4 regions of the Mesorhizobium sp. M0802 genome follow, and region 2 is predicted to be linked to each of the others. Evidence: predicted binding sites of a transcription regulator. Region 2 holds the regulator's gene; each other region holds the start of a gene.
The links. The regulator PhoB, encoded in region 2, activates phosphate uptake and scavenging genes when phosphate is short. The targets are predictions, from matches to a motif close to TGTCATNNANCTGTCAT.
Positions count from the first base shown of each region.

Region 1: a site for PhoB is predicted at 2,381-2,397, ahead of NKI10_RS10450 (PhoX family protein). Genes of this name have one in related genera too.
Region 3: a site for PhoB is predicted at 2,295-2,311, ahead of NKI10_RS24935 (bifunctional 2',3'-cyclic-nucleotide 2'-phosphodiesterase/3'-nucleotidase). Genes of this name have one in related genera too.
Region 4: a site for PhoB is predicted at 2,115-2,131, ahead of NKI10_RS19430 (LTA synthase family protein). Genes of this name have one in related genera too.

Region 1 covers NZ_JAMYOY010000005.1:145,397-149,609, forward strand. The annotation lists gene NKI10_RS10445 (GMC family oxidoreductase) at 1-347, shown strand, start outside; gene NKI10_RS10450 (PhoX family protein) at 412-2,325, opposite strand; gene NKI10_RS10455 (hypothetical protein) at 2,443-2,838, opposite strand; gene urtA (urea ABC transporter substrate-binding protein) at 3,152-4,213, shown strand, end outside.
Region 2 covers NZ_JAMYOY010000004.1:325,357-329,569, reverse strand. The annotation lists gene xylF (D-xylose ABC transporter substrate-binding protein) at 1-494, opposite strand, end outside; gene NKI10_RS09710 (ROK family protein) at 760-1,995, shown strand; gene phoB (phosphate regulon transcriptional regulator PhoB) at 2,026-2,715, opposite strand; gene phoU (phosphate signaling complex protein PhoU) at 2,732-3,436, opposite strand; gene pstB (phosphate ABC transporter ATP-binding protein PstB) at 3,478-4,213, opposite strand, start outside.
Region 3 covers NZ_JAMYOY010000020.1:112,897-117,109, reverse strand. The annotation lists gene NKI10_RS24950 (Lrp/AsnC family transcriptional regulator) at 1-163, shown strand, start outside; gene NKI10_RS24945 (5-formyltetrahydrofolate cyclo-ligase) at 160-825, opposite strand; gene NKI10_RS24940 (NAD(P)/FAD-dependent oxidoreductase) at 1,006-2,271, shown strand; gene NKI10_RS24935 (bifunctional 2',3'-cyclic-nucleotide 2'-phosphodiesterase/3'-nucleotidase) at 2,412-4,213, shown strand, end outside.
Region 4 covers NZ_JAMYOY010000014.1:12,232-16,444, forward strand. The annotation lists gene NKI10_RS19430 (LTA synthase family protein) at 136-2,064, opposite strand; gene fabD (ACP S-malonyltransferase) at 2,342-3,289, shown strand; gene fabG (3-oxoacyl-[acyl-carrier-protein] reductase) at 3,350-4,087, shown strand.

The DNA.
Region 1 (4,213 bases), on a different contig from region 2:
TGCCGATCGCCGACGTGCATTTCGATGATCATCCCAACGACACGGCGATGCGCAACCATGCCTACAAGCAGGCCACAGCGCTTTACGATGCGGTCGGCGCGACGCGCTCCTTCCCGACGCCGCCCTATCCCTCAACCCACAATCTCGGCACCAACCGGATGAGCGAAAAGGCGGAAGACGGCGTCGTCAACAAGCACGGCCAGGCGCACGACATCAAGAACCTGTTCGTGTCGGACGGCAGCCAGTTCACGACCGGTGCGGCTGAAAATCCGACGCTGACGATCGTGTCGCTGGCTATCCGCCAGGCCGAATACATCGCTTCGCAAATGTCGGCCAAGACGATCTGAGCCGTCCTCCCGGATCGCTACGCGGAACGCGCATGGCGCGTTCCGCCTTTTTCACTAGGACTCACTATGCGCCGACCGGCTGTCCGTCCCTGCGGCGGATGGCGACGACGGAAGGTCGCGGCAACTGGCCGTCTTTGAAATCGGGCCATAGCGTCTGCGCCTTGTCGAGCGTCTCGGCATCTTCCGCAGGGTGCTGCACCGACAGGAACAAAGTCGTGCCGTCCGGCGTGAAGCACGGGCCGGTCGCTTCGGCGCCGTGCGGGCAGGTGAACAGCAGCTTCGGCAGGCCGCGCGCCGCACCTTCGGTGTCGACGCCATAGACGCCGTCCGGCAGGTCGAAATCATTGGCGCCGTCCGTCGCCACCCACAGCCGCCCCGCCGGGTCGAAGGTGATGTTGTCGGGGCAGACGAACCAGCCATTGTCCGACGTGTCCGGATGAAAAGTGGCGCCGACCTTGGCATCTTTCGGGTTGCCGCAGAGCACGAACAGGTCCCAGGCATACTTTTCCGCCGTGTGGTCGGCATCCGCGCCGCGGCCGCCGGGCGGGATCAGTTCGACAATATGGCCCCAGAGATTTTCCGGCCGCGTGTTGGCCGGATTGACCTTTGACCGGTCGCGCTTCTTGTTCTTGGTCATCACCGCATAGACGCGGCCGGTCACCGGATTGGTCTCGATGTCCTCGGGCCGGTCCATCGGCGTGGCGCCGAGCGCATCTGCCGCAAACCGCGTCTTCAACAGCACCTCGGCCTGGTCGGCAAAACCGTTCTCGACGGTAAGCTTGCCCTGGCCGTGCACCAACGGCAGCCACGTCATCGAGCCATCGGCATCGAAGCGGGCGACCGACAGCACGCCATCGTCGAGCAGATCGGCGCCGGAGGCCGGGTTGGCCTTGTCATAGGCCTTGGCCGAGACGAAGCGGTACATATATTCGAAATAGTCGTCGTCACCCATATAGACGACAACGCGGCCGTCCTTGTTGAGGACCACGGTCGAGGCCTCATGCGACATGCGGCCAAGTGCCGTGCGCTTCACCGGCCTGGACTGAGGATCGTAAGGGTCGATCTCGACCACCCAGTCGAAGCGGTTGGCCTCGTTCGGTTCCTTGTCGAGGTTGAAGCGGTCATGGAAGCGGCCGCGGCCATAGATGTCGGAGCCGTCGAAGCCGTAACGGTCGAGCAGGTCGGCAGTCGGCGCCTTTTTCGGGTCGCCGCCGAAAATGTCGGACACGCCTTCCTCGCAGGTCAGCACCGTACCCCAGGGGGTGAAACCGCCGCTGCAATTATAGCTGGTGCCGAGCACTTTCGTGCCAGTCGGGTCGGCCGAAGTTTTCATCAGCGCATGGCCGGCAACCGGTCCGGAAACGGTCATTTCGGTGTTGGCGGTGATGCGGCGGTTGAGCGGGCTGTCCGCCACGGTTTCCCACTTGCCGTCCTTCACCTGCACCTCGAGGATCGAATGGCCCATCGCGGCCATGCCGAGATTGACCTGTTCCCTGGTCATCGTCTTGCCGGCATCGCCCTCGGTCATCCCCGGAAACATCACATTGGGCGAGATGTATTCGTTGTTGACGCAGAGCAGGCCATGATCGGAATTCACCGTGCCCTTGGGCAGCGGCATGAAGGCGATGTAGTCGCAATTGTAGCCGAAGCGCTTTTCCTGTTCCTCCGCCGCGACCTTGTTGCCGTCGAATTCGGCGAGGCCGGCTGCAAGCGGGTCGCCCCAGCGCGCGACGATGGTCGTCTCATAGCCTTCGGCGGCGGCATGGGTCTTGTCGTAGACCCGCTTCAGCTCGGGAAAGCCGAGCGTCGACTGCGCTGCGGCGGCATGCGTTTCGCCGGCAAACAAGGAGCCGACAAAGCTGCCGCCGGCAATCAGCGCGCCGGAGGCGAGGCTGCCTTTCAAAAGAGACCGGCGCGAGACGCGCTCGGCAATGATTTCGCGGATGACGGGGGAGGATGAAGACGGTGTATTGGCCATGGTGTCTGCCTCTCAGGGTGGATGTTGCGGCGCACCGTTGCCCTAGTCTGCTTAGGCAACATTCACATGACATAAGAGGAAGGTTTTGCCGCAACTGGGCGCGGCACTACGCATCGCTCAGCCCTTGGTGCAGGTCGAGGCGGTGAAGGCGCCGTCGGGCTGCTTCAGAATGATGTCGAATGACGGGGCGGTCTCGCCGTCCAGTGTTGCCTGTGTCATGGAGACGGAGTTGCCACCGGTGGTATAGCCGCCCAGCGGCCCGAGCCAGGTGATCTCGCCATTGGCGTTCATCTGATAGTTGTAGCCTTGCAGCGCCGTTCCGAACGTCACCGGGCCGGTATAGACATTGCCCTTGATAGTGATGTCGCCGAGGTTGAGGAAGGCGCCGAGCAGGTAGACCTCGCAATGATAGGTGCCGTCAGGAAGTTTGCCCTCGCTGAAATCGGCGCGCGCGGCGCCGCTCGTTGCCATCAGCAGCAGGATGCCGGAAATGCGTGAGATGCGAGATGTCATGACGTCTCTCTTTTGAAGGGCGAGCTTGCCCTATTTTTGCGCGGTGCCGCAACATTGTTCGCCCGGAACCCACGGCCGGAGATCAAAAACTAGGCATTTGTCTCAATTGGGCGAAAATTAGGCAAAAGTCGTGTGCGCTGCGCAAATTTGCCTCAATCAATTTTACCGGCTGCCTTTGTTGTTTCTCCAGGCTAATATACCAACCGGCTGATAACGCTCGGCTATTCCATCTTTGTGAGCGGCGCCTTCGCGTTTGGCACGGCAGTTGCTTTGCATTGTCGCGGTGCAATCAAACAGCTTGGGAGTCTTCGGTATGAGGGGTAATTTCTCCACAATAACAAAAATGTTTTCGGCGGGCGTGATCGCCGCCGGCCTGTCGATGTCGTCTCCGGCCAAGGCCGCCGAAGACACGATCAAGGTCGGCATTCTGCATTCGCTATCGGGGACCATGGCGATTTCGGAGACGACGCTGAAAGACGCCATGCTGATGCTCATCGAAGAGCAGAATGCCAAGGGCGGTCTGCTCGGCAAGAAGCTCGAGGCGGTCGTTGTCGATCCGGCCTCCAACTGGCCGCTCTTTGCCGAAAAGGCGCGCGAGCTGATCTCGAAGGACAAGGTCGCCGCCGTGTTCGGCTGCTGGACCTCGGTGTCGCGCAAATCGGTGTTGCCGGTGTTCTCGGAACTCGACAACATCCTGTTCTACCCCGTCCAGTATGAGGGCGAGGAAAGCGAGCGCAACGTGTTCTACACCGGCGCCGCCCCGAACCAGCAGGCGATTCCTGCCGTCGATTATCTCATGAGCGAGGACGGTGGCTCGGTGAAGCGCTGGGTGCTGGAAGGCACCGACTACGTCTATCCCCGCACCACCAACAAGATCCTCGAGGCCTATCTGAAGGCCAAGGGCGTCGCCGCCGAAGACATCATGGTCAACTACACGCCGTTCGGCTTCTCCGACTGGCAGACCGAAGTCTCCGCAATCAAGAAATTCGGCTCTGCCGGCAAGAAGACCGCCGTCGTCTCGACCGTCAATGGCGACGCCAACGTTCCGTTCTACAAGGAACTCGGCAACCAGGGCATCAAGGCCGAGGACATCCCGGTCATGGCCTTCTCGGTCGGTGAGGAAGAGCTGGCCGGTCTCGACACCGCGCCGCTGGTCGGCCATCTCGCCGCCTGGAACTATTTCGAGAGCGTCGACACACCCGAAAATAAGAAGTTCATCGCCGACTGGCACAAGTTCATCAAGAATGACAAGCGCACCACCAACGACCCGATGGAAGCCCACTATATCGGCTTCAACATGTGGGTGAAGGCGGTCGAGAAGGCCGGCACCACCGATCCCGACAAGGTCATCGACGCCATGGTCGGCGTGTCCGTG
Region 2 (4,213 bases):
AACAGGAAATCGGCATTCGGATCCGAGCCAGAGCCCTTGATGAAGACATAGTTGCCCTCGGGCTTCGCCTTGAACACTTCGCGGGCCTGCATGCGGCCGACTTCCTTGTTGTCGAAGGTCAGGTAGAAGACGTCCTTGTTCTCGATCAGGCGGTCATAGCCGACGACCGGAATGCCTTCGTCCAGCGCCTTCTGCACCGCCGGGCCGATGGCCGAGGCGTCCTGCGCCAGGATGATCAGCGAGTTGGCGCCCTGCGAGATCAGGCTTTCGACGTCGGTCAGCTGCTTGCCGGGATTGGACTGCGCGTCGGCGGAAATGTACTTGTCGCCGGCAGCCTCGATCGCCGTTTTCATCGCCGCCTCGTCGGTCTTCCAGCGCTCTTCCTGGAAGTTCGACCACGACACGCCGATGACCTTGTCCTTCGCCTGCGCGACCGAGACCAGCGCCAGCGACATGGCGACGCCCGCCAGCATGGCGGCTGCAAATCTGTTCATTATAACCCTCCCTGCGCCGCGCACGGCGCGACAAAACCGGCCCGAGGGCCGGCACACAGAGGCTCCATTTTTTCGAGCCTCGAAAAAATACTGGTTCAATGATAAGGCGCTGTCAACATCGATTCTGATGGATTCTGACGGCCTTGCCGGATTTTTTCGAGCTCCGCAATAAACAATGACAGGGCTGCCGGCGTCTGCCAATATTTGGCTGGTGCCGTCGAACGCCTTCACTATCATGAGGCGCGAGGAGGCCGGGAGGAAACAAATGTCGGTTGGAATCCGCCACGACGATCTGCGCCGTCGCAACCGTGCGATGGTGATTTCAGCCGTGCGCCGGGCCGGCCAGCCGTCGCGGACCGAGATTGCGGCGACCACCGGCCTCAGCCACTCGACCATATCGGCAATCTCGTCTGATCTGATTCAAGAAGGCATCCTGATTGAAGGCAAACCTGGCGAGACCGGCGCACTGAAACGCGGCCGGCCGCAGGTCGGCCTTGGCCTCAATCCGGAAGCGGCGGCGGTGATGACCGTGGTGCTGTCGCTGAACTTCCTCTCCGTCACCGTCATCGACTATGCCGGCCAGGTGGTCGCGGAAGAACAGCGCCGGCTCGACACGCTGACCATGCCGCGCGACGAACTGATCGGCGAATGCGTAGCAATCGTCCGGCGGCGTCTCGAGGACCCGGACCTGGACGTCCAGAGCATCGCCCGCATTGCCATGGGCATCCAGGGCATCACCGATTCGCAGGCGCGGGCCATGCTGTGGTCGCCAATCACGCCACTGACCGACATTGCCTTCGCCGACATGTTGGAAGCGGAATTCGGCATTCCGGCCACCATGGAGAACGACTGCAATATGATGGCGGTGGCGCTGCAATGGCGCCAGCCCGAGCGCTACCGCGACAATTTTATCGCCATCCTCTTGTCGCACGGCATCGGCATGGGACTGGTGCTGAAAGGCGAACTGTTCACCGGCACCCATTCCTCGGGCGGCGAGTTCGGCCACATGATCCACCGTCCGGGCGGCGCGCTCTGCCGCTGCGGGCGGCGCGGCTGCGTCGAGGCCTATGCCGGAAACTACGCCATCTGGCGCAGCGCCAAAATGATGGGCGAGGATGCCGAGCCGGTCGATATCGGCGACGTTGATATGCGCGCACTCGCCGCGCGCGCCCGCGAAACCGACGGCCCGGAGCGCGAAGCCTATCGCAAGGCCGGCGAGGCGCTCGGCTTCGGCCTCGGCAGCCTGTTTGCGCTGATCGATCCGGCACCCGTCGCCATGGTCGGCGTCAGCGCCGCCGCCTTCGACTTGATCGAACCGGCATTGCGCGAAGCGATCGCCCAGACCGCCGGCGGCCAGCACTCGAAATCGATCTCCTTCGACACCGAGCCCAACGAGCTGCCGCTGATCCGCGAAGGCTGTGCCATGCGCGCGCTCGGCTTCGTCGATCAGGAGATTTTCGCGCCGGGCATTCAGGCCAAATCCGGCAAGCATGTCGCCTGAATGGCCGGCAACGGCGCGACGCGCAGCATCCTAGTCTTCCCTGATCGCGTAGCCGGCGCCGCGAATGGTACGGATGACATCCGGCATGCGGCCGTTGTTGACCGCTTTGCGTAAGCGCCCGACATGGACGTCGACGGTTCGCTCGTCGATATAGATCGTCTCGCCCCAGACATTGTCGAGCAGTTGGCTGCGCGAGAACACGCGGCCGGGATGGCGCATCATGAATTCGAGCAGCCGGAACTCGGTCGGTCCGAGCCTGATCTCGCTCTTCTTGCGGTAGACACGGTGCGACTCGCGGTCGAGCACGATGTCGCCGACCTTGAGCACGCTGGACAGCACTTCCGGCTTGGCCCGGCGCAGCAGCGCCTTCACGCGCGCCATGAACTCCGGCGTCGAGAATGGCTTGACCAGATAGTCGTCGGCGCCGGTGGACAGGCCGCGCACGCGATCGCTTTCCTCACCGCGCGCGGTCAGCATGATGATCGGCAGCCGCTCGGTTTCGGGCCGCACTCTAAGCCGCCGGCAGAGCTCGATGCCGGAGACAGCCGGCACCATCCAGTCGAGCACCAGGAGATCGGGCACGTTTTCCTGCAGGCGGATCTCGGCCTCGTCCCCGCGTGTCACCACCTCGACCTGATAGCCTTCGGATTCGAGGTTGTAGCGGAGGAGCACGCCTAGCGGCTCCTCGTCCTCCACGACCATGATGCGTGGCGCGATCATAGGCAGTTCACCCTCATCAGGCCGGCGTGGCCATCGCCGTCTCGTCCTGCTTCGGACGATTGGCGGGCAATTGCTGGCCCGTCAGCACATAATACGCATTTTCGGCGATGTTGGTGACATGATCGCCGATGCGCTCAAGATTCTTGGCGCAGAACAAGAGATGCGTGCAGGCGGTGATGTTGCGAGGGTCTTCCATCATGTAGGTCAAAAGCTCACGAAACACGGACGTGTATTTGACGTCGATGCGCTCGTCGTCATTCCTGAGTTTTGCAAGAGCTGCCGCATGGGTGGCGGCATATTCCTCGACGACGCCTTGCACCTGGATCAGCACCAGTTGCGCCATGGCATCGATGGAGTGCGAGAGGTCGCGCGGCGTGACGCTCAAGCCCACGGTGCCGACGCGTTTGGCGATGTTCTTGGCGAGATCGCCGATGCGCTCGAGGTCGCCCGCCATGCGGATCGAGCCGACCACGGCGCGCAGATCGTTGGCCATCGGCTGGCGCTTGGCGATCAGCGTGATGGCGCGGTCGTCCAGTTCGCGCTGGCGCGCATCCATGATGGCGTCGTCGGAAACGACACGCTGTGCCAGCGCATTGTCCGAATTGAGCAGCGCCCTGGTCGAGCCGCTGACCATCGAGCCGGCCAGATCGCCCATGTCGCGGATCAGCTTACTGATCTGCCCGAGCTCTTCATCGAAGGAGGCGACGGTATGTTCACCCATGATCTTGGTCCTCGTGCCTGAAAATTCACCCGCCGGACGGCTCAGCCGAAGCGGCCGGTAATGTAGTCCTGGGTGCGCTTGTCGTCGGGGTTGGTGAACATCTTGTCGGTGGCGCCCTCCTCGACGAGATAGCCGAGATGGAACATCGCCGTGCGCTGCGAGACGCGCGCCGCCTGCTGCATCGAATGGGTGACGATGACGATCGTGTAGTTCTGGCGCAGCTCGTCTATCAGCTCCTCGACACGGGCGGTGGCGATCGGATCGAGCGCCGAGCAGGGCTCGTCCATCAGGATCACCTCCGGCGACACGGCGATGGCGCGCGCGATGCACAGGCGCTGCTGCTGGCCGCCGGACAGGCCGGTGCCGGGCTCCTGCAGGCGGTCCTTGACCTCGTTCCAGATCGCCGCCTTCTTCAGGCTCTGCTCGACGATCTGGTCCATGTCGGACTTGCGCTTGGCCAGCCCATGGATGCGCGGGCCGTAGGCGACGTTCTCGTAGATGGACTTCGGGAACGGGTTGGGTTTCTGGAACACCATGCCGACGCGTGCGCGCAGTTCGACGACATCGATGTTCTTGTCGTAGATGTCGTCTTCATCGAGCGTGATCTTGCCGGTCACCCGCGCCGAATCGATGGTGTCGTTCATGCGGTTGAGGCAGCGCAAGAAGGTCGACTTGCCGCAGCCGGAGGGGCCGATCAGCGCCGTCACCTGGTTCTGGCGGACGTCGAGATTGACGTCGAACAACGCCTGCTTGTCGCCGTAGAACACGCCGACCTTG
Region 3 (4,213 bases), on a different contig from region 2:
CGACTACATTCTGCGCATCGCCGCCAAGGATTTGGTCGACTATGAGCGCATCCACAAGGAGTGGCTGTCGGCAATGCCGCATGTGACCAAGATCAACTCATCGTTCGCCTTGCGCGAGATCGTCGATCGCACGGCGATGGGGATGAAGCCGGAACTGGCCTAGCCCTGAGCAGCCTCGGTCACCAGCCGGTCCATCGGGATGTCGTGTGGCTGCGGGTAGATGGTGGCTATGCGCTGCAGTTCGTAGCCGACGCCGATGACCAATGGCTTGAACGGCATGGCAGCCAGCGTGCGGTCGAAGAAGCCACCGCCATAGCCCAGGCGGTAGTTTCGCGGGTCGATGCCGACGATCGGCGAGATGACGATGTCGGGCAGCACCGGCTCGCCTTCGGCCGGGATCGGGATGTTCCAGATGCCTTTTTCCAGCCGGTCGCCGGGTACATAAGCGCGGAAGATCAGCGGCTGGCCTTTCTCGATCACGATGGGCAGCGCCGTGAGGCCGCCGCGTTCGTTGATCGACGCCATCCACGGCCGCAGGTCCGGCTCGCCGCGAAACGGCCAATAGAGGCTGACCATGCGGCCGGCAATGTCGCCGATGGCCGCGTCGAGCCCTTCGGCGATAGCCCGCGACATCGCCACCCGCGCATCGGCGGAAACCGCCAACCGTGCCGCGATCAGACGCTCGCGCTCGGCCTTGCGCCAACGGCGCACATCGGTCCAGTCGGTCAATGGCGCGCGAAATTCCGGATCGAGTTCGTGCATGAAGCAAGGCGGCGAAGAATATTGCGCCCGCCCTTTGCGATCTTTGTCATCGTCGTTGGCCATGCTTCACTCCCGTGGTTCCAGCCCTGCAAGGCTATACCCGTCCAGGCTTGCCGACATAGGCATTCGCGACATCCGGCGACGAGTCCTGGGCAGCCTTACGCGCGGCAGTCTAGCGCGCCGCGACATTGTTGCGGTGCACAAAAATCACTAGATAAAGAGAGACAAACAGGGGTGAATGCGATGAGTGAAACCAGCCATCATGTCGTTGTCGTCGGCGCAGGGTTCGGCGGTCTCGAACTCACCCGGGCGCTGGCCGGCGCACCCGTGCGCATCACCATGATCGACAAGCGCAACCATCACCTTTTCCAACCGCTGCTCTACCAGGTGGCGACCACCTCGCTGGCGACCTCGGAAGTTGCCTGGCCGATCCGTCATCTGCTGCGCAAGCGCGAGGACGTGACGACCCTGCTCGGCAACGTCACCGGCGTCGACCGTCCAGGCAAACGCGTGCTGCTTGAGGACGGCAGTTCTGTTCCCTACGACACGCTGGTGCTCGCCACCGGCGCGCGTCATGCTTATTTCGGCCACGACGAATGGGAGCCTTTCGCGCCTGGGCTGAAGACGCTGGAAGACGCAACCACCATTCGCCGGCGCATCCTGCTCGCCTTCGAGCAGGCCGAGCGCGAGACCGATCCGGCCAAGCGCCAGGCACTGCTGACACTGGTCATCGTCGGCGGCGGCCCGACCGGCGTGGAGCTTGCCGGCACCATTGTCGAACTCGCGCATGAAACGCTGCGCGGCGAATTCCGCAACATCGACACGCTTGAGGCGCGTGTGGTGCTGGTGGAGGCCGGAGACAGGATCCTAGCCAATTTCGCGCCAAAGCTGTCCGACTATGCGCGCAAGGCGCTGGAGCGGCGGGGCGTCACGGTCGAGCTTGGCCGCGCCGTCACGCGCCTCGATGCCGAAGGCGTCGTCTTTGGCGAGACGCATCTGCCGGCGCGAACCATCCTGTGGGCCGCCGGCGTAGCGGCTTCGCCCGCGGGAGAGTGGCTGGGCGCGCCGGTGGACCGGGCGGGCAGGGTAATGGTCGAGCCCGATCTGACCGTGCCGAACAGTCCTGAAATCTTCGTCATCGGCGACACAGCGCATGTCTTGCGGCCGGACGGCAAGCCGGTGCCAGGCGTGGCGCCCTCCGCCAAGCAGGAGGGCAAGCATGTTGCCGCGACGATCAGGGCGCGGCTGGCCGGCGATAGCGCGCCGCGCCCTTTCCGCTACAAACATGCCGGCGACCTGGCGACGATCGGCAAGTGGGCAGCCGCGATCGATTTCGGCCGGATCAAGCTCACGGGATGGTTTGCCTGGTGGCTGTGGGGCGTGGCGCATATCTACTTCCTGATCGGTTTTCGCAACCGGCTCTCGGTGTCGCTTAGCTGGCTATGGATCTATTTGACCGGCCAGCGTAGCGCGCGGCTGATCACCCAGGGCGATGATAACAAGGGCTGAGGTTCTCAACCGTGGCCAAGGATATTCATCCAGCCGTCACCTTTTGCTGATCGACTGACTTCCCGATGGACATGGCCGGTTTTCGGCGCGAAGCTTCCGCCCGGGCTGGGATCTTGTCACGTCGCTGGGAAGGAAAACCAATGCCGCATCTCAACTACCCCGTCTCCCGCCGTAGTTTGCTTGCCGGTGCGGCCGCCAGCGGGGCGCTCATCATGCTGCATCCGTTTTCCGCCCGCGCGCAGGCCAATCAGGCGCATCTGAGGATCATGGAGACCACCGACATCCATGTGAATGTGCTGCCTTACGACTACTACGCAGACAAAGCCAACGACACGATGGGCCTGTCGCGGACGGCCTCACTGATCGCGGCGGTGCGCAAGGAAGCCACCAATGCGATGCTGATCGACAATGGCGATCTTTTGCAGGGCAATCCGATGGGCGATTACATCGCCTATGAGAAGGGCCTCAAGGAAGGCGATCTGCATCCGATCATGAAGGGCATGAACCTGCTGGGCTATGAATGCTCGACGCTCGGCAATCACGAGTTCAACTACGGCCTGTCGTTCCTCGACAAAGTGCTGGCCGGGGCCAATTTCCCGTTCGTCTGCGCCAATCTGATCCGCGGCACCGAGCTTGCCGCCAACCCGCGCGACGACAAGCTCTACCTCAAGCCCTATGTCATCCTCGACAAGAAGATCAAGGACGGGTCGGGCGCCGAGCAGCCGATCAAGATCGGCATCATCGGCTTCGTGCCGCCGCAGATCATGGTCTGGGACCTGAAGAACCTGGAAGGCAATGTCAGGACGCGCGACATCGTCGAGGCGGCCAGGGCATGGGTGCCGCAGATCAAGGAGGAGGGCGCCGACATAGTCATCGCGCTCTCGCATTCCGGCATCGATATCAAGCAGGGCGACGGCATGGAGAACGCCTCCTTCTTCGTCGCCGGCGTCGAAGGCATCGATGCGGTGTTCACCGGCCATCAGCATCTCGTCTTCCCCGGCAAGAAGGATTTTCAGGCGCTCGAAGGCGTCGACACCGAGAAAGGCACGCTGCAGGGCAAGCCCGCCGTGATGGGCGGTTTCTGGGGCTCGCATATGGGACTGATCGATCTGCTTCTGGAACGGAACGGATCGAAATGGCGCGTAGCCTCGGCCACATCGGAGGCAAGGCCGATCTACCAGCGCGTCGACAAGGCAAACAAGCCGACGGTGGCGGACGACCAGCGCGTCGTCGATGCGCTGAAGGCGGACCATGAGGCGACACTTGCCTATGTCCGCCGACCGGTCGGCAAGACCTCGGCGCCGCTCTATTCCTATTTCGCGCTGGTCGCCGATGATCCGTCGGTGCAGATCGTCAACCAGGCGCAGAGCTGGTACCTCAAGGACATATTGAAGAGCACGCAGTGGAAGGACGTGCCGCTGCTGTCGGCGGCCGCACCCTTCAAGGCCGGCGGGCGCAACGGCGCCGACTACTATACCGACGTGCCGGTGGGCGACATCGCCATCAAGAACGTCGCCGACCTCTATCTCTATCCGAACACGGTGCGCGCCGTCGAAATCACCGGCGCGCAAGTGAAGGAATGGCTGGAAATGTCGGCCGGCATTTTCAGGAAGATCGAGCCGGGCAAGGCCGACCAGGCGCTCATCGACCCCGAATTCCCGTCCTACAATTTCGATGTGATCGATGGCGTCAGCTACGGAATAGACCTGTCGCAGCCGCCGAAATACGATGCCAAGGGTGGCGTCGCCAATGCCGGCTCGAACCGCATCGTCGGCCTCAGCTTCGACGGCAAGCCTATTGATCCGGCAGCGAAATTCGTCGTCGCCACCAACAATTACCGCGCCGGCGGTGGCGGCAATTTCCCCGACATCAATGCCTCGAAGATCATCTACGAGGCGCCGGACACCAACCGCGACGTGATCGTGCGCTACGTCGTCAGCGA
Region 4 (4,213 bases), on a different contig from region 2:
CCTCCGGCCCTCCGTTCAGCCCCCAGCAAGGACCGGCAGATTGCGGGCGTCTATATAGCAAATTGGCTGGAAGGCAAGGGTAACGCATGCTCCGGACAGCGTCCTGGCGTCGCAGGGTTGGAAAAATACCAGGCATCAACTCGTATGCGGGGTACGACCGTTGATCGTTTCGGGGAAGAAGTCCGGAGCCGCCTTACGCTTGCCGAACATCATGTCGTATTGCAGCAGGCGGAAATCGTTGATCGCCGGATCAACATCCTTCTGCCGCGCCCAGTCCGCCGTGGCCTCACCTGACGGTGTCAGAAGCAGATTGCGGTCGACGACGCGATAGCGTTCGCGCAGCGCGCCCAGGAAGCCGGTGTAGTAGGGGTGCGTGATCCCGGCCGTCGTAAGGATATGGTAGGGCAGGAAGGCTGGGCTCACGGCGCCCATATCCTGCGCCGGACCGGTGCGGTTAGACCAGATGACCAGCGGCGTCTGATGATGCTCCAGTGCCGCCTCGGGCGTCGGTTCCTTGCGCGGCGCGACATTGTCCTTCAGGTAACCGGTTTCGACATAGACGGGGCCGAGCGGCGGCAGATGGTCGCCGAAGAAGGCGATGACCGTCGGCCGCTCGCGCTTCTTCGCCCATTCGATCAATCGCTCGAGGCCACGGTCGGCATCGGCCGATCCCTCGGCGTAGCTGAGCAGCGATTCCCGCGCCCACGTGCTGATCGGTGCCACGACCTTGTGGGTCGGATTGTAATAGCGGTACGGCTCGTAGGGACCGTGGTTCTGCAGGCTGACGGCGAAGAAGAACACCGGCCGCTCGCTGGCGTCGGCCTCTGCGATGATCTCGTCGGTCATCGACGCATCGGAAGCCAGCGGCCCGCGCTTTTCCAGTGGCGGCAGCGTCTCTTCCGAGCGGAAATCGTTGAAACCGAAATCGGCATAGACGGCGCCTCTGTTCCAGAACCAGTTGGTGCCCGGATGGATGGCGCGCGCCCGGTAGCCCTCGCTTTTCAGGAAGGTCGCCAGCGACGGCGTCGGCGTGCGCACATATTGCTGGTAGGGGATCGAGCCCGCCGGCAGGAAGGCATTGGAAAAGCCGGTCAGCGCCTCGAATTCGATGTTGGCGGTCATGCCGCCGAATTCCGGCGAGAACATATAGCCGGAACGCAGCGCCCGCACATTGGGGATCGGGTCAGGCGTGATTGTGACGCCGGGCAGCTTGGTCGGATCCCAGAAAGATTCACTCATCACCACGATGATGTCGGGTTTCTCATCCGGTACCGAGGCCGTCACAGCAGGCCTGTCGATCGCGTCGATCGCCTTGTCGGAATAGCCCGCCGGCGCCGAGACATGCGCCATCGGCACGTTGAGCGCGAAGGCCAGCGCAAACCCGTTGGAGGCGTAGTTCTCCTTCTGGTCCCACATGATCGGGATGATCTGCAGCCGGTCGCGGGTCCACGAGAAGGTGGCGTAGTCCATGATCGAGACGAAGAAGGCGAGCAGCGGCACTGCCAGCGTCAGCCGCGCCAGCCGCCCTTTGCGGCTGAGGATCGGAACCTTGCGGCGCCACAACCGCCAGCCATAGATCAGCAGCGACAGGCCGGCGACGATGCCGACCGCCATGGCGAGCGCCGTCCAGGGCCGTTCGCGCACCAGGAGCGGCATCAGTGCCATGATCTGGCGCGAATAAAGAAAATCGGTTGGGTAGAGCGGATCGCCGAGATAATGCGACTTCTGATGCCCGACAAAGGCCAGCGCCAGCGTCAGCGGCGCCACGATCATCAGGCTCTGGTGACTGCGGCCAAGCACGGCGTCCAGTCCCATCAGCACCAATGCAAAGACAATGATGGTGGTCCAGCCCGGCTTGAATGGCTGCAGGAAGAAGTCGACCGTGCCGAAGAAGTCGCCGCGCACGATCCATTCGATGGCGAACACCAGGATGGCGGAGGCAAGCAGCGTGACCAGACCGTAGCGGATGACCGGCCATCTGCGCCCCGGCAGGTAGCCGGTGGACGGATCGTCTTCCAAGAACTGTGGCGCGGGTACGGCCGCGCCCTTCCTGATCCTAGCCACGTCTCTTCCCCCGGCCCAAGCAACGCGTATTTCCACTCGCGCCACCGTTCTGTCATAGAACTGTCATGCAAAAGCTAGCGCCTGTGGCGAAAATAAGAAGAGCCAGCAAACGATTCGTGAGCGGTTTTCATCAGGTGTGATCGGCAAAAAGCCTTTGGGAACAGCGACTCGAGGTCAGCTCCGGTTCAAGCGAGAGCCGAAATGCCGCCTCCGGGCTTGACTTGACGGTCCGCCTTGCGTCACAGGCAGGAAAAATCAGCCGCTGGAGAGCGCCCAAATGGCCGTCGCATTCACCTTTCCGGGACAGGGCAGCCAGGCTGTCGGCATGGGCAAGGACCTCGCCGACGCCTTCCCCCAGGCACGCAGGGTGTTCGAGGAAGTCGATGATGCATTGGGCGAAGAGCTGTCGAAACTGATCTGGGAAGGCCCGGAAGAGGCGCTGACCCTGACTGCCAATGCCCAGCCGGCGCTGATGGCGGTCTCGCTGGCGGGAATCCGCTCGCTGGAAGCGCGCGGCTTTTCGCTGAAGGACAAGGTTGCCTACGTTGCCGGTCATTCGCTCGGCGAATATTCCGCCCTTGCCGCGGCCGGTTTCCTTTCGGTCGCCGATGCTGCCCGGCTGCTGCGCATCCGCGGCAACGCCATGCAGGCGGCGGTGCCGGCCGGCGAGGGCGCCATGGCGGCGATCATCGGACTGGAACAGCCCGACGTCGAAGCCGCTTGCACCGAGGCCGCAACGGGATCCGGCAAGGTCTGCCAGATCGCCAACGACAATGGCGGCGGCCAGCTGGTGATCTCCGGGGCCAGGGCAGCGGTGGAACTCGCCGCGAAACTGTGCACCGAAAAGGGCGCCAAGCGGGCGCTGATGCTGCAGGTCTCGGCCCCCTTCCATTCGGCGCTGATGGCGCCGGCGGCCGATGTCATGCGCGAGGCGCTGGCCGGGGTGACCAAGAATGCACCGGTGGTGCCCGTCGTCTCCAACGTCACTGTAGTCCCGACCAGCGACCCCGACGAGATCGCGCGCCGCCTGGTCGAGCAGATCACCGGCCGCGTGCGCTGGCGCGAAACGGTGGAGTGGTTCGGCGCCAATGGCGTCGCCACGCTCTTTGAGATCGGCGCCGGCAAGGTGCTTTCCGGCCTGGCGCGGCGGATCAACCGCGACATCGCCACGTCAGCCGTCGGCACGCCGGCCGATGTCGAGGCGGCGCTGGCCGCGCTTGCATAATCCACTGGCGATTCAACCCCTCCCGTGGGAAGGGTGTTCTCTTAAGATCAGGAGACGAAAATGTTCGAACTGACCGGCCGCAAGGCGCTCGTCACCGGCGCATCCGGCGGCATTGGCGAGGCGATTGCCCGGGTGCTGCATGCGCAAGGCGCCATTGTCGGCCTGCACGGCACCCGCATCGAGAAACTGGAGACCCTGGCCGGCGAACTCGGCGACCGGGTAAAGCTGTTCCCGGCCAATCTAGCCGACCGTGACGAGGTCAAGGCGCTTGGCCAGAAGGCCGAAGCCGAACTCGAAGGCGTCGACATACTGGTCAACAATGCCGGCATCACCAAGGACGGCCTGTTCGTGCGCATGGCGGACGCGGATTGGGACAGCGTGCTGGAGGTGAACCTCACCGCCGTGTTCCGGCTGACCCGCGAGCTGACCCATCCGATGATGCGCCGCCGCCATGGCCGCATCATCAACATCACCTCGGTGGTCGGCGTCACCGGCAATCCTGGCCAGACCAATTATTGCGCCTCCAAGGCCGGCATGATTGGCTTGTCGAAGTCGCTGGCGCAGGAGATCGCCACCCGCAACATCACCGTCAACTGCGTCGCCCCGGGCTTTATCGAATCGGCCATGACCGACAAGCTCAACGACAAGCAGAAAGACGCGATAATGGCCGCGATCCCGACGCGCCGCATGGGCACGAGTGGTGAAGTGGCGTCGGCCGTCGCCTATCTCGCCTCCAACGAGGCAGCCTACGTCACCGGCCAGACCATCCATGTCAACGGCGGCATGGCCATGATCTGACGGGATATTGCCGGGTGATAAGAAGACATGGCCGGCTTGTGAAAAGAGACCATTTCGCCTTGGACCTCAGCCATTTTTCGTGTAATGCGGCCCGCAACCCGGCGGTTCGGGCAAAAACCGGTCCGG